DNA from 2 places in the Pantoea osteomyelitidis genome. Region 1 is predicted to be linked to the other one. Evidence: predicted binding sites of a transcription regulator. Region 1 holds the regulator's gene; the other holds the start of a gene.
What was found. The regulator LexA, encoded in region 1, represses DNA repair genes until DNA is damaged. The targets are predictions, from matches to a motif close to TNCTGTATGTACATACAGNA.
Positions count from the first base shown of each region.

Region 2: the regulator LexA is predicted to act here: its motif matches at 4,685-4,704, upstream of uvrB (excinuclease ABC subunit UvrB).

Region 1 is NZ_JBGFSN010000003.1:27,091-36,623, reverse strand. Features, by position in the region: gene zur (zinc uptake transcriptional repressor Zur) at 231-752, shown strand; gene ABU178_RS02415 (CsbD family protein) at 824-1,036, opposite strand; gene dinF (MATE family efflux transporter DinF) at 1,254-2,576, opposite strand; gene lexA (transcriptional repressor LexA) at 2,688-3,302, opposite strand; gene ABU178_RS02400 (diacylglycerol kinase) at 3,409-3,777, opposite strand; gene plsB (glycerol-3-phosphate 1-O-acyltransferase PlsB) at 3,906-6,329, shown strand; gene ubiA (4-hydroxybenzoate octaprenyltransferase) at 6,388-7,254, opposite strand; gene ubiC (chorismate lyase) at 7,286-7,798, opposite strand; gene psiE (phosphate-starvation-inducible protein PsiE) at 7,893-8,303, opposite strand; gene ABU178_RS02375 (UTRA domain-containing protein) at 8,411-9,118, opposite strand; gene ABU178_RS02370 (ABC transporter substrate-binding protein) at 9,342-9,533, shown strand, end outside.
Region 2 is NZ_JBGFSN010000004.1:350,944-360,476, reverse strand. Features, by position in the region: gene moaB (molybdenum cofactor biosynthesis protein B) at 1-334, opposite strand, end outside; gene moaA (GTP 3',8-cyclase MoaA) at 352-1,341, opposite strand; molybdenum cofactor riboswitch at 1,328-1,462, opposite strand; gene ABU178_RS06695 (uridine diphosphate-N-acetylglucosamine-binding protein YvcK) at 1,673-2,578, shown strand; gene uvrB (excinuclease ABC subunit UvrB) at 2,585-4,606, opposite strand; gene ABU178_RS06685 (ABC transporter ATP-binding protein) at 5,510-6,226, shown strand; gene bioD (dethiobiotin synthase) at 6,235-6,906, opposite strand; gene bioC (malonyl-ACP O-methyltransferase BioC) at 6,903-7,658, opposite strand; gene bioF (8-amino-7-oxononanoate synthase) at 7,639-8,793, opposite strand; gene bioB (biotin synthase BioB) at 8,793-9,533, opposite strand, start outside.

The DNA.
Region 1 (9,533 bases):
CGGTAAAACGGTGGGATGCAACGCAAAATCAGCAAGATAAGACAAGTTGCCGTTTCGCTCTTTCAGGTGCACTTTAGACAGAATTTTCTACGTACGAGCGCAGCCAGTGGACTTAATAAATTAATCCTTGAAAATCAAATAATTATATAATTTTTATTATATCCGTACGGCACCAGCACAAGAAAAATTTGTGTGATAAAATAACATCTCACGCACAGCGGAGAACGCACATGACGACCCTGATTCCCGATCAAATCATGTCCCAGGCAGAAAAGCTCTGTCTGCAACGCGGCGTGCGGCTAACATCACAACGCGCTGAGGTGTTGCGCCTGATGGCTGAGCTGTCAGGCGCTATCAGCGCTTACGATCTGCTGGATCGCCTGCGCGTCAGCGAGCCGCAAGCCAAGCCCCCAACCGTTTACCGCGCGCTCGATTTCTTGCTTGAGCAGGGCTTTATTCATCGCGTGGAATCCAATAACAGCTATGTCATTTGTCATCATTTTGAAGAGCCGCCGCATACCTCGATCATGCTGATTTGCGATCGGTGTGCAGCAGTAGATGAAAATCATGCCGGAGGAGTAGAAAACAGCATTGCAAACCTGGCGCAGCAGGCAGGATTTGTCTTACGTCATAGCGTCATTGAGGCGCATGGGCTGTGTCAGAATTGTGCTGAGGTTGAAGCCTGTACGCATCCGGAAAACTGCGAACACGATCATCACGCTGAAAACAAGAAACGTAGCAGGAAGGGATAACGGGCACATCCTTGTGCCATTCGGACATCATGTCCAGTGGGCAGGTACGAGGTAGTTAACAGCAAGCAGCATTACCAACGATGATCTTTGTTCTGGGTTTCCCAGCTGCTAACTTCTTTTTCCGCTTCATCCTTAGCATACCCATAACGCTCCTGAATTTTGCCGACAAGCTGATCGCGTTTACCTTCAATGATGGTCATATCATCATCGGTCAGCTTGCCCCATTTTTCTTTCACTTTTCCTTTGAACTGCTTCCAGTTACCACCCGTTTCGTCTCTGTTCATAACAGCCTCCACGTCGTCCTTCGTTAATTATCTTTTGCCTCTGCAACAAGAAAAGGCAATATAAAGCACTGCCAATCAGCGACTTTGTAAGATAATTATAGTAGCCATTCAGAGGTATGCGGAGATTTACAGATTTTTCCGTAACAGGTGACGGAGCGGGCAAATTGAAAATCCTGTTGCCCGCCAGCTTACAGAGGCTTTATCAGTGATAGCTATATTACCGCGCGAACCAGGTATTTTGCCGCCAGTGCCTGCGCCAGATAGCCCAGAGCGTGACGCCCCGCAGCAGCAGGAAAACCATCAAGGCCAGCCATAAGCCGTGATTACCCAGCCAGGGTAACGTGAACAGCGTTAAACCATAACCCAGCGCGGCAATCGCCATACCATTACGCATTTCACGACCGCGCGTGGCGCCGATAAACATGCCATCCAGTAAATAACACCAGACGCCCGCCAGCGGCATAATGACCTGCCAGATCAGAAAGCGATCCGCCATTTCACGCAGAGAGTCGAGCGAGGTCAACAGCGAGACGATCCATTCACCGCTCAGGGCATAAAACAGCGCGAAGACCAGCGCAACCAGACCTGCCTGACGACAGGCGGCATGCCAGACCCGAAGCAGCTGGCTGCCATCCTGCGCCCCCCAGGCCTCTCCGGAAAAAGCTTCTACCGCATAGGCGAAACCATCAAGCGCATAGGCGGTAAAGGTAAGGAACATCAGCAAAACGGCATTTACCGCCACGACCTGCGGGCCGATACGCGCGCCCAAAATCGTCAGGGAAGCAAAGCAGAGCTGAAGCAGCAAAGAGCGCAGCATGATGTCGCGATTCAGGCGCAGCAGGCGATTAAAATCGCCGCGCCAGCTCTGCTTCAGCAGCGCGCCATCAATTCCCCGCAGCTTCAGCACGCGCCAGACTAACAGCAGCCCCACCGCCAGGGTGACATATTCCGCGAGCGCCGTGGCCGCCGCCGCGCCGGCCACTCCCTGATGCAGACCTAATACCAGCCAGATATCCAGCACGATATTGACCAGGTTACCTACAATCAGCAGCAGCACCGGCGCGCGCGCATACTGCACACCGAGCAGCCAGCCGAGAATCACCAGATTCGCGAGCGTGGCGGGTGCGCTGAGCCAGCGAATATGAATGAAGATTTTAGCCTGTTGCAGCACCTGGCCGTCGCCGCCAACGATGCGGGTGGCTAACTCGCTCAGGGGACCGCGCAGCAAAATGAAAACCAGGCCGGCGGCTAAAGCGATTATCAGGGGTTGTATCAGGGCACGCGCCAGGGCGGCCTTGTCGCCAGCGCCAAAGGCCTGTGCCGTCAGGCCCGTGGTGCTCATACGCAGGAACAGCAGCAGCATAAACAGGAAGCTGGTCGCCGTAGCGCCAACCGCAACGCCGCCGAGATAAACCGGGCTATTGAGATGACCAATAACGGCAGTATCTACCAGACCAAGCAGCGGAACGGTGATATTGGAAAGGATCATAGGCAGCGCCAGCCGCCACAAATTTCTGTCAGTAGAAGAGAAAAAACGCATCAGCAAATCCATGCCTCAGGCCGCTTGCGCCTGTTTATTTTATCGTGACAGCGTTAAAGCAGATGACCGATGCGGAATGCGGGTTATTCCGCATCGGTACAGAAAATGCGCTTAGAACCATTCGCCGTTGCGAACGATACCCACCGCCAGGCCTTCAATCGTCAACGACTGCTGACGCGTGTCGACCACGATAGGCTGGAATTCATTGTTTTCCGGCAACAGCTGCACGATCGATCCCTGTTTTTTCCAGCGTTTTACCGTGACTTCATCATCAATGCGCGCAACCACTACCTGCCCGTTGCGTACATCCTGAGTTTTATGTACCGCGAGCAGATCGCCATCCATAATGCCGATATCTTTCATCGACATCCCGCTGACGCGCAGCAGGAAATCCGCATTGGGTTTAAACAGGTTAGGATCAACGTGATAGTGACCTTCGATGTGCTCCTGCGCCAGCAGCGGCTCACCGGCGGCGACGCGGCCAATCAACGGCAGTCCTGCGCTCGGCTCTTCTTCCATCAGGAGACGAATCCCGCGCGAAGCCCCTGAGACAATCTCAATTACGCCCTTACGCGCCAGCGCTTTAAGATGCTCTTCAGCTGCGTTAGGTGAGCGAAAGCCCAGCTGCGAAGCGATTTCCGCGCGTGTCGGCGGCATGCCCGTCTGGTTAATATGGTCGCGAATCAGGTCATAGACCTGCTGCTGCCTGCTGGTTAATGCTTTCATCCCGCCCCCTGGTTGTTTATACAGTCGCTGTGAGTATATACAGGTATTGGTGAAATGAAAACCGAAACAGAGGGAAAAAGCAGCGGTTTAGCCAATTCCGGAAAGCCTATCGCAAATGCGTCCAGAGCAGCGTGATCCAGACAAAAAGCGCCAGTAAAATACTCAGCAACACGGCGGCGGAACCCATATCTTTCGCCTGACCGGCAAGGGGATGACGCTCCTGGCCGATACGGTCGACCACTGCTTCGATGGCGCTGTTGAGAATCTCCACGATGACGACCAGCACCACGGCGCCGATCATCAACACGCGGGAGATAACGTCTACGTCGATCCAGCAGGCGATAACGATGGCCACGATCGCTGCGAGAACCTCCTGACGAAATGCCGCCTCATGCTGCCAGGCGGCGCGCAGGCCCTTCCATGAATAACCGGCGGCATTTATGATTCGCGTCAAGCCGGTAACGTTATTTGCCATAATATGGGAACCCTTTGAATGGTTTGACGTCAATGTCGGAGCGGTGTGCTTTTGGCGCCCCCACAGATCTTCGCTGCGCTTTCTGGTATGCTTGCGGCGCTTTGCTAACAAGAGGCTTCATGTTGTCTATGTCAGGTTGGCGTAAACTTTATTACAAATTGCTCAATTTACCACTCTCTATTTTGGTGAAAAGTAAGGCCATTCCCGCCGATCCCGTTTCCGAACTCGGACTGGATTCGACCCGGCCTGTTATGTATGTATTGCCCTACGATTCCAAAGCCGATCTGCTGGCGCTGCGTGCTCAATGTATTAAGCACCATCTGCCCGATCCGCTGGAGCCGCTGGAAATAGACGGCGCACTGTTGCCGCGTCATGTTTTTATTCATGACGGGCCGCGCCTTTTTCCCTATTTCGTGCCGAATCTGGAATCGGTGAAAATTTTTCACGAGTATCTCGATCTGCATCGCAGCAACCCGCAGCTGGACGTGCAGATGCTGCCGGTCTCGATGATGTTTGGCCGTGCGCCGGGTCGCGAAGTTCAGGGCGAGCCGACGCCGCATTTGCGCATGCTGAACGGCCTGCAAAAATTCTTCGCCATTCTCTGGCTCGGGCGCGACAGCTTTGTGCGTTTCTCGCCTACCGTCTCCCTGCGTCGTATGGCGACGGAACACGGCACCGACCAATCGATCGCTCAAAAGCTGGCGCGCGTGGCGCGTATTCACTTCGCCCGCCAGCGTCTGGCGGCGATTGGCCCGAGCCTGCCGGCGCGCCAGGATCTTTTCAATAAGCTGTTGCAGTCAAAGGCGATTGAAAAGGCGGTGGAGGATGAAGCGCGCAGCAAAAAGATCTCTCATGAAAAGGCGCAGCAAAATGCCGTTGAGATGATGGAAGAAGTGGCGGCTGACTTCTCCTATGAGGCGATCCGCGTGACCGATCGCGTGATGGGCTGGCTCTGGAGCCGTCTCTATCAGGGCATTAATGTCAACGGCGGAGAACGTGTGCGCCAGCTGGCGCAGGATGGACATGAGATCGTGTATGTTCCCTGCCACCGCAGCCATATGGATTATCTGCTGCTCTCCTATGTGCTCTATCATCAGGGGCTGGTGCCGCCGCATATCGCTGCCGGCATTAATCTTAACTTCTGGCCCGCCGGTCCGATTTTCCGTCGCCTGGGCGCCTTCTTTATCCGCCGTACCTTTAAGGGCAACAAGCTCTACGCGACCGTGTTTCGTGAATATCTGGGCGAACTGTTCAGCCGTGGCTACTCGGTGGAATATTTTGTCGAGGGCGGACGCTCGCGCACCGGTCGCCTGCTCGACCCGAAGACCGGTACGCTGGCGATGACGCTGCAGGCGATGCTGCGTGGCGGCAATCGCCCGATTACGTTGGTGCCGATCTATATCGGCTACGAGCATGTGATGGAAGTGGGCACGTACGCCAAAGAGCTGCGCGGCGCGGCGAAAGAGAAAGAAGGCTTTATGCAGATGGTGCGCGGCCTGCGCAAGCTGCGTAATCTCGGCCAGGGCTACGTTAACTTTGGCGAACCGCTGCCGCTGGTGAACTATCTGAACAAACGGGTACCGGAATGGCGCGACGCGATCGATCCGATTGAGCCGCAGCGTCCGGGCTGGCTGACGCCTACCGTTAACGATATCGCCCAGCGTCTGATGGTGCGCATCAATGAAGCTGGCGCGGCCAATGCCATGAACCTGTGCGTAACCGCCTTGCTGGCGTCACGTCAGCGCTCATTGACCCGTGAACAGCTAGTTGAACAGCTGGAATGCTACACCCAGCTGCTGCGTAACGTCCCTTACTCGCCGGATGCGACTGTCCCGGATCTTTCCGCACAGGCGCTGCTTGACCATGCGATGAGCATGAACAAGTTTGAAACCGAGCAGGATAATATTGGCGATATCATCATTCTGCCGCGCGAGCAGGCGGTGCTGATGACCTACTATCGCAACAATATTCATCATATGCTGGTCATGCCGTCGCTGATCGCCGCCATCGTGCAGCAGCATCGTGAAATCAGCGACGCGGAACTGCTGCGTCAAGTGAGCCTGATCTATCCGATGCTGAAAAGCGAACTCTTTCTGCGCTGGGATAATACGGAGCTGCCTGCGCTGCTTGAAGCGCTGAGCGCTGAGCTGGCGCGACAGGGACTGCTTACTCGCCAGGATGGCATGCTGAAATTCACGGCTGCGCGCTATCGCACCCTGCAGCTGCTTGCTGCCGGTATTCGCGAAACCCTGCAGCGCTATGCCATCACCTTCTCTATTCTTAGCGCCAAACCCACAATTAATCGCGGCACGCTGGAAAAAGAGAGCCGCACGCTGGCTCAACGCCTGTCGGTGCTGCACGGCATCAACGCGCCGGAGTTCTTTGATAAAGCGGTGTTCACCACGCTGGTGTTAACGCTGCGCGACGAAGGCTATATCAGCGATACCGGCGATGCGGACGTGGTGCGCACCCAAGGCACCTGGGAGATGCTGGCGGAGCTGGTAACCAGCGATGTGCGCTTGACCATTGAGAGCGCGGTCGCGCACGAATAAATGCGCTTCGCATTGCGTGACGTAATAACAGGGCGACCAGATGGTCGCCCTGTTTGTTTTACAGCAGATCGATAAAAGGCTGGGTATTCAGCGCGACGCCGATAAACAGCACCAGGCCAACGTAGTTGTTATTCAGGAAGCCCCGGAAGCAGGCATCACGCTCCCGCTGAGCAATCAGCTTTTGTTGCCAGACAAACAGCACAGCCACCACCAGCAGCGACAGGTAAAACGCGCCGTTCAGCTGAAGCAGCATTCCCACCAGCGCCATCAACCCTAAGGTGGCCAGCTGCAGCAGTCCAATCATCAGCTTGTCGAAACGACCAAACAGAATGGCCGTCGATTTCACGCCGATTTTCACATCGTCATCGCGATCAACCATCGCGTATTGCGTATCGTACGCCACCGTCCAGCAGAGATTGGCGATAAACACCAGCCAACAGACCAGCGGCAGCGTCTCGCTGACCGCCGACCAGGCCATCGGAATTGCCCAGCCAAAGGCGGCGCCCAGCACTACCTGCGGGAGATGGGTGTAGCGCTTCATAAAGGGATAGACCCAGGCAAGCGCCAGCCCCACCACCGACAACAAAATCGTCATCCGATTCATTGTCAGCACCAGCAGGAAAGCGGCGAGCGCTAACCCGACAAACAGCAGTTTGGCCTCTTTTTCACTCACGGCGCCGCTCGGCAACGGCCGTCCCTGGGTGCGCTTAACATGACCATCCACTTTGCGATCGGCGAAATCATTGATCACGCAGCCAGCGGCGCGCATCACTATCACGCCCAGCACAAAAACCAACAGCACCGACAGCGGCGGCACCGCCATATCGGCCAGCCACAACGCCCAGAGCGTCGGCCACATCAACAGCAAAGTCCCAATGGGTTTATCAATGCGCATCAGGCGGCTGTAAGCCTGAAACTTGCTCATCTGTAAGCTATTTTGCACGATTTTCACTTCCTCACATCGAACTGCGGTAGAGCGGCGAAGCCGGTAAAAAAAGTTCGGTCAGCAGCAGCGGTTTTCCTGACAACCGCAGCCGTGAACGACGCCCCCAGAGCTGTTCAACACGACCAGGCTCGATAAAATCACGGCTCAGGGTCGAAGAGGAAAAAAGATAGCGGCCCAGCGGACGGGTGCCCAACTGCTGCAGCAACGCCTCCGGCCCGTTCAGGGTGCTTTCCGGCACCAGCGTGCGGCCAGCCAGCCAGGGTTCGCCGTCGCCATACAGAATAATTTCCCGCAGCCAGAAACGCGTATCTTCAGGCAGCAGCGCGGACTCTTCAGGAATATCCGAGGCGTGGATAAAGGTTTCACGCACCGGCTCCACCGACACCCGCTGACAGTGGCGCTCAAAGCGCCGGGTCATGGAATCCTCTTCCATCAGCCAGTCCAGCAACGGTGCGTTCAGCGCGGGCGAGGAAGGCGGCAACCAGTGAAGTTGACGTAACAGGGTGAGCGCGTCTTGCGACATTTGGCCTCTCCGGTCAAAACAGATGCCATAGTGTAACGCAGAGGCGCGGGCAGAACACCTGCCCGCTATCTGCCAGCGCTATCGAACCGCACAACTACTCCCGTTTCAGCCGGTTACTGTTGGCCAGCCAGAGCGTCACCACCAGCATAAAGATCGCCACGGAATAGCAGAGGGTATCGAAGGGATTTTTGTGATCGACAATAATCAGGCGAATAATTGCCGTAATGCCGATATAGACAAAATAGCGCAGCGGGAAATGGTAGCCCGACTGGAAATATTTCACGATCAGCGCAATGAATTCAAAATAGAGAAAATAGATCACAATCCCGTCGATCAGCAGATAGGAAGAGGCCTGCTCACCGCTGTTCAGCAGCACATTAGCCAGATGGATAGTCTCTTTACTGAGGAATATTACCAGGATCACCGCCAGCATCAGCAGCCCCAGGTTCAGCACCCATTGCAGCACGGTGGCAATATGCCGTCCCGTGGTTGTTTTCGCGTTCATGTCTCGCCTCAAAATGTAAATATTGCTGGAGCCATCATGCGGGAGTGAGACATGAATCACAATATAAGCCTTGAGACAGAGCAGGACAGCGGAGCAGCAGACTGAGGTTAGACCTCGACATCGACACAAAGCGCATCGTAGCGCCAGTATTCGCAGTCACAGTCGATAACCCGCCTGTGCTGATCGCGGTTAATGCGGGTAATCAGCAAACCGGGCATACCGGTTGCCACCTTCAGCGCTGGCGCAGCGAAATCGGGCAGCGGGCCAGGCACAATGGTGAAGCGCGCGCCGCCGTAGCGGATGCCGTAGCGCTGGTCGTAGAGATCGGTCAGCGAGCGCGTTAAATCCTCATCCAGCAGGCCGGGAAACCAGGCGGGGTTTAGATAGTGCTCAACATAGAGCACGACGCGGCCATCAATGCTGCGCAGCCGTTTGATGCAGTACGCGCGCGATCCCGGCGGCAGCAACAAATCTTTTGCCTGACGGCCAGTGACCAACACTTCATGCGCCGCCAGCACCTCTGTGCGGGCAACGCGTCCCTGCTCTGCCGCCATAGCGTGAAAATGGCTGTGGTGTAATGGGTTATAGACCAGACGCGGCGGCGCGATAAACCAGCCGCGACGCAGCTCACGGTAAATTTTCCCCTGCGCTTCCAGCTGGCCCAGCGCCTCGCGCAGCGTGATGCGCGTGGTGGAAAATTGTTCGCTCAACGCCCGCTCCGATGGCAAGCGCCCGCCGGTAAATTCGTCGGCGGCAATACGCGCCAGCAACGCCTCGCAGATTACGTCCACGGTTTTCACAGCAGCTGATACCACAACACAAGCCTCATTTTGGGGCGAAACTGCACTGTGACAGTTCGATGACAGAACAAAAGTAACCGCTCACTGCGGCCTGGAGGGAGAAGCATAGCGGCTGGTCGCCTCGCCTTGCCGCATTTACCGCTGTGGTCATAAAACCTTCATCTCAGCAAGCTACATTGGCTCGGATCTTGCTGGTCTAGTCCAACAGGCCATTCAACTTACACCGGGAGCATCTGAGATGAAAGCGTTTATCGCCTCTGTATTAAGCAGTGCCATTATGCTTGCTCTACCCACCGCGCAGGCGGCTGACGGCGATCTCGCCGCGCTGGAAAAAGCCGCGCGCAGCGAAGGCCAAATCAACAGCGTCGGCATGCCGGACAGCTGGGCCAACTGGAAAGATACCTGGAACGACATCAGCAGCAAATATGGT
Region 2 (9,533 bases), on a different contig from region 1:
CATAAGAGATCATGCGGAACAGCTCACCAAAACCGGCGATTTCGCGATCGAACAGCGGCAGCAGCGCTTCCGGCGTGCTGTTGTTGCTGTTAAAGCCGGTACCGCCATTGACGATCACCACCTGCACGTCTTTGCTGGCAATCCAGCTGGAGACGGTGGCGCGAATGCGATAGCGGTTATCCGCGACGATAGCGTGATCGATCACGCTGTGGCCTGCTTCGGTGACCGCCTCACGCAGGTAATCGCCGGAGGTGTCATTACTCGCATCACGACTGTCAGAAACGGTTAAGATGGCGACCTGAACGGGAAGCAGTTCGCCGGAAGGTTTACCCATTGCCATAGCTCCTGTGGTTATCCACCGATAAACGAAAGGTTTTGTGTAATGCCGGTATTGCCCTGATGGAGAAAATGCGTCTGTTTTTTCTCGCCCAGGCTTTGAGCAATACGCGCCTGCAATGCCGCCTGCTGATCGTCAGAGGCGAGCAGGTCGCGCAACGGCACGCCGCCATCGCCAAACAGGCAGAGATGCAAATTACCGGTCGCCGAGACGCGCAGACGGTTGCAGCTGGCGCAGAAATCTTTTTCGTAGGGCATGATCAGGCCGATTTCACCCTGATAGTCAGGATGCTGAAACACCTGCGCCGGTCCGTCGCTGCGGCCGCGTAGCTGGCGCTGCCAGCCCTGCATAATCAGCTGGTCGCGGATCACTTCGCCGGAAATGTGCTGCTGGCGGAACAGCGCGCTGCCTTCACCGGTCTCCATCAGCTCAATAAAGCGCAGCTGAATCGGACGATGGCGGATCCAGTCGAGGAAAGTAGAGAGGCTGTGGCTATTGAGATCGCGCATCAGCACGCTGTTGACTTTGACCTTCTCGAAGCCCGCCTCAAAGGCGGCATCAATCCCGGCCATGACTTGATGAAATTTATCCTGGCCGGTAATGGCGTGAAACTGGCGCGCATCGAGGCTGTCAACGCTGACGTTCAGCGAGGTCAGCCCGGCATCGCGCCACTTTTTGACGTCGCGCGCCATCCGGTAGCCATTGGTGGTGACGGCGATCTGGCGGATCGCCGCATTTTCCCGCACGGCGGCGATAATGTCGGTAAAGTCGCGACGCAGCGAAGGCTCGCCGCCGGTGAGACGCACTTTTTCCGTGCCGGCCGCGGCAAAGGCACGCGTAACGCGACGGATCTCATCGAGCGTCAGGAAGCTTTTATTGTTTCCACCCTGCGGTTTATAGCCGTCGGGCAGGCAATAGGTACAACGGAAGTTACAGACATCTGTAATCGACAGGCGCAGGTAATAGAACCGGCGCGAGTATGCATCAGTAAATTGTGACACCAAAACACCTTTCCAGATTCGGGAGATGCAGTCATTTCTTCCTGCACCCTGGCAGCTCAGCGGCTGCGGCCTGAATCCCCTATCTCGCGACTTAGGTACCCAGGCTTGAGTGTATGCTGTACTCAAGGCACAACGCGGTAGTGATTATGGTAGCGCGATTTTTGCCGCTGTGCCATTAACCTGTTTCGCTATATATTTATGTATATAACGGCTTTTTCGCGCATTTTCGCGACAGAATACGTAAAATGCGCCACAAATTTTGATCACTGTTCACCCTTGTCTGGCTTAACTGTTTTGTACAGATTTGTTACCGGGCACAAGCATAAGGAAAAGTATGAATCGTACCCTCGCAGATCTTGATCGCGTGGTAGCACTGGGCGGGGGCCACGGGCTGGGACGCGTAATGTCCGCCCTCTCCTCGCTGGGTTCGCGTTTAACCGGCATCGTCACCACCACCGATAACGGGGGTTCTACCGGCCGCATTCGTCGCTCGGAAGGCGGCATCGCCTGGGGCGATATGCGCAACTGCCTGAATCAATTGATCACTGAGCCAAGTATCGCCTCGGCGATGTTTGAATATCGCTTTGCCGGTAATGGCGAGCTGGCAGGCCATAACCTCGGCAATCTGATGCTGAAAGCGCTGGATCACCTGAGCGTGAGGCCGCTGGAGGCGATCAACCTGATCCGCAATGTGTTGAAGGTCGACGCCTTTTTGATTCCAATGTCGGAGCAGCCGGTGGATCTGGTGGCGCAGGATGCCGAAGGCAATATGGTCTATGGCGAAACCGCCATTGACGCGATGAAGCTGCCACCGCAGGAATTAATGCTGCATCCCAACGTTGCGCCCACGCGCGAAGCGCTGGAAGCGATTGGCGATGCGGATCTGATCCTGATTGGTCCCGGCAGCTTCTATACCAGCCTGATGCCAATTTTACTGATGGATGAGATGGCGCAGGCGCTGCGCCGCACGCCCGCCACCATGGTGTTTATCGGCAACCTCGGACGCGAACTGAGCCTGGCAGCAGCGAACCTGACGGTTGCGGACAAACTTCAAATCATGGAGAGAGCGATCGGCAGGCGGGTTATTGATGCGATTGTGGTCAGCCCTTATGCCGATATCAGCGGCGTGGAAAGCAGATTGATTGTGCGCGAGCCGCTGGAGGCCGCCGATATCCGCTATCGACACGACCGCCAGCTGCTGCATGTGGCGCTGGAACACGCCATTCAGGCAATTAAGTAACCGCTGTCAGGAGGCGGCGATAAACAGCTCGCGCAGCTCATGCAGCTGGTCGCGCGTGCGCGCCGCCTCTTCGAACTCCAGATTCTGCGCATGCTGCTGCATCTGCCGTTCCAGCTCGTGGATTTTCTTCTGCAGCGCCTGCGGCGTGAGGGCCAGGTAGTTCGCTTCCGCCTCTGCCGCGGTGCGCGTGGTGGTTTTGCCGCGTCCTTTGGTTTTGGCGAGGCCCTGACCCAGCTCCAGAATATCGGTGATCTTTTTATTCAGGCCCTGTGGCACAATGCCGTGCTCTTCATTGTACTGCTGCTGTTTCTCGCGACGGCGTTCCGTCTCTTCAATGGCGCGCGCCATCGACGGCGTGATCTTATCGCCATACAGAATCGCTTTGCCGTTGACGTTACGCGCCGCACGACCGATGGTCTGGATCAGCGAGCGTTCCGAACGCAGGAAGCCCTCTTTATCCGCATCGAGAATCGCCACCAGCGACACTTCCGGCATGTCCAGCCCTTCGCGCAGCAGGTTGATCCCCACCAGCACGTTAAACTCGCCGAGGCGTAAGTCGCGAATGATCTCCATACGCTCTACCGTATCGATATCGGAGTGCAGATAGCGGACGCTTTCGCCATGCTCCACCAGATACTCGGTGAGGTCTTCCGCCATACGCTTGGTGAGCGTGGTCACCAGCACGCGTTCATTGATCGCCACGCGCTGACGAATTTCCGACAACAGATCGTCCACCTGAGTGCTGACGGGACGCACTTCCAGTATCGGGTCCAGCAGGCCGGTCGGACGCACCACCTGGTCAATGATTTCTCCGCCCGACTTTTCCAGCTCATATTTGCCCGGCGTCGCCGATACATAGATGGTTTGCGGCGCCAGCGCCTCGAACTCTTCAAAGCGCATCGGACGGTTATCCAGGGCCGACGGCAGACGGAAACCGTACTCCACCAGCGTCTCTTTACGCGCCCGATCCCCTTTGTACATGCCGCCGATTTGCGGAATGGTCACGTGCGACTCATCCACCACCAGCAGACCATCGGCGGGAAGGTAATCGAACAGGGTCGGCGGCGCCTCGCCGGGACCGCGTCCCGAGAGATAGCGCGAATAGTTTTCGATGCCCGAGCAGTAGCCCAGCTCGTTCATCATCTCCAGATCGAACTGGGTGCGCTGCGAGATGCGCTGCTCTTCCAGCAGCTTGTTGTTCGCCAGTAACGTCTTGCGCCGATCCGCCAGCTCATCTTTGATCTCATCCATCGCCTGCAAAATACGTTCGCGCGGCGTCACGTAGTGCGTTTTGGGATAGATGGTATAGCGCGGCACCACCTGGGTAACCTGGCCGGTCAGCGGGTCGAACAGCGACAGACGCTCAACCTCTTCATCAAAAAGCTCGACGCGCAGCGCGATATCATCCGATTCCGCCGGAAAAATATCGATCACTTCGCCGCGCACGCGGAAAGTACCGCGCTGAAATGCCTGATCGTTACGCGCATATTGCAGCTCCGCCAGACGCCGCAGGATGCTGCGCTGGTCGATAATCATGCCGCGCGACAGGTGCAGCATCATTTTTAAATAGAGATCGGGATCGCCCAGACCGTAGATCGCCGACACCGACGCCACCACGATAACGTCGCGCCGCTCAAGCAGCGCCTTGGTGGCAGAGAGACGCATCTGCTCAATATGCTCGTTCACCGCAGCATCTTTTTCGATAAAGGTGTCCGAACTCGGTACGTAAGCTTCCGGCTGATAGTAGTCGTAGTAAGAAACGAAATACTCTACGGCATTCTCGGGAAAGAATTCTTTCATCTCGCCATAAAGCTGCGCCGCCAGCGTTTTGTTGGGCGCCAGCACCATCGTAGGCCGGTTCAAATCGGCGATCACATTGGCGACGGTAAAGGTTTTGCCCGATCCCGTTACGCCTAACAGCGTCTGATGGGCCAGACCATCTTCCAACCCCTCTTTCAGACGACGGATCGCCTCCGGCTGGTCGCCAGAAGGTTTGAAGGCGGAGTTGAGTTTAAAAGCTTTGCTCATGAGTGGGGTTTCCTGCTGAATATTTCGCCGCGCGGCTTGCTAATTCTACTCTGCTCCGCCATTTTTGCCAGTAAAAAACACTGGATATATCCACAGCCCTCTGTCACGATGCCTCTTATTCATGCATAACCGCTTGATAATTTCTCTGGTGAGAAACAGCAAACGGCGGTTGCGCAAGGTTATCCCCAGCCGGAGCGGCATTTTAACATTTGTCAATAGAATGACATCAAATTACAGTTGGATGAAAAGCAAGAAAAAGCTTAGACTTGATTTTAAATAACCCATTGAAAATAAAGGTATACATCGAAAAGGCCAGTTTAACAGCATAATGTATCCAGGCCGCGTATTTCCTCGCTTGCGCCGCGTTTTCACAGGCTCATACACAAGGTTATCCACAGGAATGGTGGATAACTGAATGCAGGCCCGTGGCCATCAGCTGTGTATAATTTCCTGATGCTTTGTTCTGGCGTGCGAAAATAATTTTTTTGCGCTCTCTTTTTCACCAAAGCGGGACGCTTTAACTATCCTTTCCTCATCCGATCCCGATCTCCGTTTTGCGGTAAAGCGCCTGGATCGCCGTTTTTAGCTTTTGCCCTCTGCCTTACAACGGTACAGATGCACCAGTAACGCTAAGCAATCAGCACCGCCAAAGTGCAGTCGATTTATTACCCTGTGGAATTATTAAGCGCTTCTCACCTTTTCGTGGTGAAAAGCACTCTGCGTGAGTCACTTTTGCGCCTGAGAGTAATCTGGCCTGGTAATTGCAAGGTTATCACTAACCGGTCGCCATGCCGCAGGCAGCGCAGACCAACGCAGTGGCGATAACGCTACCGTATGACGACTGTTTGCCAGACGACACAGAGCGGATGCATTCAGGCTAATTATCTGGAATAGGAGTGTCAGATGCTGAGTTTACGTTCGGTCAATCAGTTTTACGGTCAAAATCATATTCTCTGGGATGTGGATCTCGATCTGCCGCCCGGCACCTGCACAGGCGTTCTGGGCCAGCCCGGCATGGGAAAAACCACCCTGGTTAACTGCATTATGGGCCATCTGCCGATCAACAGCGGCTCGATGACCTGGCAGGAAGATGGATCGCCTCCTGAGAATTTGCTGATTCGCCCGGCAGATCAGCGCGCCAGAATGGGCATCGGCTATGTGCCGCAGGGCCGTCTGATCTTCTCTCAGATGAGCGTTGAGGATAATTTATTGATTGCCCTGCTGGCTGGCCAGGATGACCGCCACCGCGCCATCCCGGAAATGGTGTTTGATCTCTTTCCTGCTCTCTATTCGTTGCGGCATCAACGCAGCGGCGAGCTGCCGATAGATCAGCAGCAGCAGCTGGCGCTGGCGCGAGCGCTGGTATTGCAGCCGAAGCTGCTGATTCTGGATGAGCCGACCGGGGGGATGTCGCCCTGGCTGGAAGAGGAGATGGGCAATCTGGTCCGTCGTCTGAATCGTGACTATGGCCTGACCATTCTGCTGCTGGAGCAGCGCGTCTCCTTTATCCGCCGCGTCGCCGACTATTTCCTGCTGCTGCATCGTGGCCGCAACGTGGCGCAGGGAAAAGTGGCGCAGCTGGATGATGTCACCGTCAACAAATGGCTGACGGTGAGCTGATTTGCCGCTCAGGTCGGCAGCTGGAGCCAGTGTCCGCAGCGGGCCTGTTCGGCCTCATCCGCAAGCCAGGGGATTTCCCCCAGGCAGGGCGCGGACAAACGCTGTTTCAGCGTCGCCAGATATTCCTGATGCCGCTTGCCGGGCAGCTGCACCTGATTGGCGATCCAGCCCGCGAGTCGTAAGCCTGCGGCCTGTACCGCATCCGCCGTCAGCATCGCATGGTTAATGCAGCCCAGCTTGACGCCCACCACCAGAATCACCGGCAGCTGCTCCTGTTTGACCCAGTCGGCAAAGGTAAGCGTGTCAGAGAGTGGCGTATACCAGCCGCCAGCCCCCTCCACCAGAACCCAGTCCGCCTGCGCCTCCAGCCTGCGTAGCCCCTGCGACAGCGCCTCTGCGCTCACTGGCCTCCCCTCTTCCGCGCTGACGATATGCGGCGATGTCGGCTCCATAAAGGCGAAAGGGTTAACCTGTTCATAGGGCAGCGTCACGCTGCTGTAGCGCTGAAGCGCCAGCGCATCGCTGTTACGCATTCCTTCGGCAAAGATTTCGCAGCCCGACGCCACCGGCTTATAACCCGCCGTACGGTATCCTGCGGCACCAGCAGCCTGCAGCAGCGCGCCGCTGGCCACGGTTTTACCGACTTCAGTGTCGGTGCCGGTAACAAACCAGCGTTTCATGGTGTGATCACTCCATACATCAATTGATAAGTTAAACGGCAACCTTCTACGTCGCGCGTCCAGTGCTGCTCCAGCTGCGCCAGACGCTGGCGCGTCAGCATGGTGTCGTCACGTCCCTGGTGCAGGTGGGTTGCGCCGATGCCTTTTAACGAACGCATCGCGCTCAGGGCGTCAGGAAAGTGCAGCGTCAGCGACTGCTGCTGTAGCCGCACGTTCAGATCGCCGCAGGCCGCGCGGATCTGCGCCGCGCTGAGAAAACGATTTGCGTGAGGACGCGCATCCAGGTATTGCCAGGCGTCGTGTATTTCCTGTAACGATCCCGCCGTCAGTGTGGAAAACAGCACGCAGCCGCCGGGACGGGTGACGCGGACAAACTGGTGCAGCGCTGCACGCAAATCGTCACTCCACTGCACCGCCAGGTTGCTCCAGACCAGATCCATGCTCCCGCTGGCGATCGGCAACGCATCAATATCGCCTGATATATAGCGATCGGCGGCCTGTTGCTGACGCGCCTGTTGCAGCATGGCGGCGGAAAGATCGAGCGCGGTGACCTGATGGCCGCGCTGCCGCCAGTAGCGGCTGAACCAGCCGGTGCCGCAACCGGCATCAAGCAATTGCAATCCCGGATTCACAGGCGCCAGCGCCAGCAGCGCCTCGCCGCTGAGGCGTTGCAGCGCAGCGTGCCGATCGTAATGGCTGGCGGCGCGGCCAAACGCCTGCGCCACCGCCAGTTTATTCACCGGCTGCGTCATAAAGCGCCTCCAGCAGCCGATCGATATCTTCCTCCTCATGGCGGGCATTCAATGTAATGCGCAGCCGCGCAGTGCCTGGCGGCACGGTAGGCGGGCGAATCGCGGTCAGCCAGAAGCCTGCGGCGCGTAAACGCGCAGCCAGCGCCAGCGCCCGACCGTTTTCCCCGACGATCAGCGGCTGAATCGCGCTGTCAGACGACATCAGCCGCCAGGGCAGCTGCGCTGCGCCGCGCCGGAAGCGCCGAATAAGCAGCTCCAGCTTCTGCCGCTGCTCATCGCCCTGCTGAATCTGCCGTAGCGCCGCCTGGAGCGCGCAGGCCTGCGCAGGCGGCATCGCAGTGCTGTAGATCAGATGACGGGAAAACTGGACGAAATAATCCGCCGTTTCGTCGTCGCACAGCACGGCTGCGCCGCTGACGCCAAACGCCTTGCCAAAAGTCACCACCAGCAGTTCCGGCTTGACCTGCTGCTGCCAACAGCTGCCGCGCCCCTGCTCGCCGATCACGCCGATACCGTGTGCATCGTCCACCAGCAGCCAGCCGTTGGCGACGCGCGTCTGCTGCGCGAGCGCAGCCAGCGGCGCGCTGTCGCCATCCATGCTGAAGATGCCTTCGGTTACCACCAGGGTGTTGCCGTCACAGTGAGCGGCAAGACGCGCCGCCAGGCTCTCCGGCTGATTGTGCGCAAAGCGCCGCAGCGTGGCTGGCGTATGGCTGGCCGCGTCCAGCAGCGAGGCGTGGGCCAGTTTGTCGGCAAGAATACGGTCCGATTTTTCCGCCAGTAAGTGGATGATCGCCTGATTGGCGGCGAAGCCGGAGATAAACAGCAGCGCGCGCCGATAACCAAGCCACTCCGCCAGCTGTGCTTCCAGTTCAGCATGATAAGGGCCGTGGCCGGTGACATGGCCTGATGCGCCCGCCCCGGCGCCGGCCTGCGCCGCACCCTGCTGCCAGGCAGCAATCACCGCCGGGTGCTGGCTCATGCCGAGATAATCGTTGCTGGAAAAGTGCAGGTAGCGCTGGCCCGCAACCTGCAGCCAGCGCGTGTCGCTCTGCTCAATCAGCGGCCGCTGTCGCCAGGCGTCCGCCTCACGGCGCGCCTGCAAGGCCGCGCCAATACGTTGCTGCCAGCTCATCAGACTGCCGCGTTGTAAAACTGCGCGCCATCTGCCTGCATCAGCTGCTCGCTGAGATGCTGTTGCTGTTCGTTATCGCCCACACGGGTATGGCTATGTTCCGGGTTAAGGCCCAGCTTGCGGAACAGCAGCAGATCCTTATCTTCTTCCGGGTTCGGCGTAGTCAGCAGCTTGCAGCCGTAGAAAATCGAGTTCGCGCCCGCCATAAAGCACATCGCCTGCGTCTGCTCGTTCATCTGCTCGCGTCCGGCGGAAAGGCGCACATGAGAAGTCGGCATCATAATGCGCGCCACCGCAATGGTGCGGATAAAATCGAAGGGATCGACATCCTCGTTTTCCGCCAGCGGCGTGCCTTTTACCTTCACCAGCATGTTGATCGGTACGCTTTCCGGCGGCGTCGGCAGATTTGCCAACTGCACCAGCAGACCGGCGCGATCGTTCACCGTTTCGCCTAATCCTACGATGCCGCCTGAACAGACCTTAATGCCGACGTCGCGCACTTTGCCCAGGGTATCAAGACGCTCCTGATAGCTGCGCGTGGTGATGATGTTGCCGTAAAATTCCGGCGAGGTGTCCAGATTGTGGTTATAAAAATCGAGCCCGGCCGATGCCAGACGCTCCGCCTGGCTGTCGCTGAGGGTGCCGAGCGTCATGCAGGTTTCCATCCCCATCGCCTTCACGCCCTGTACCATCTGCTCAAGATAAGGCATATCGCGATCGTTGGGATTTTTCCACGCCGC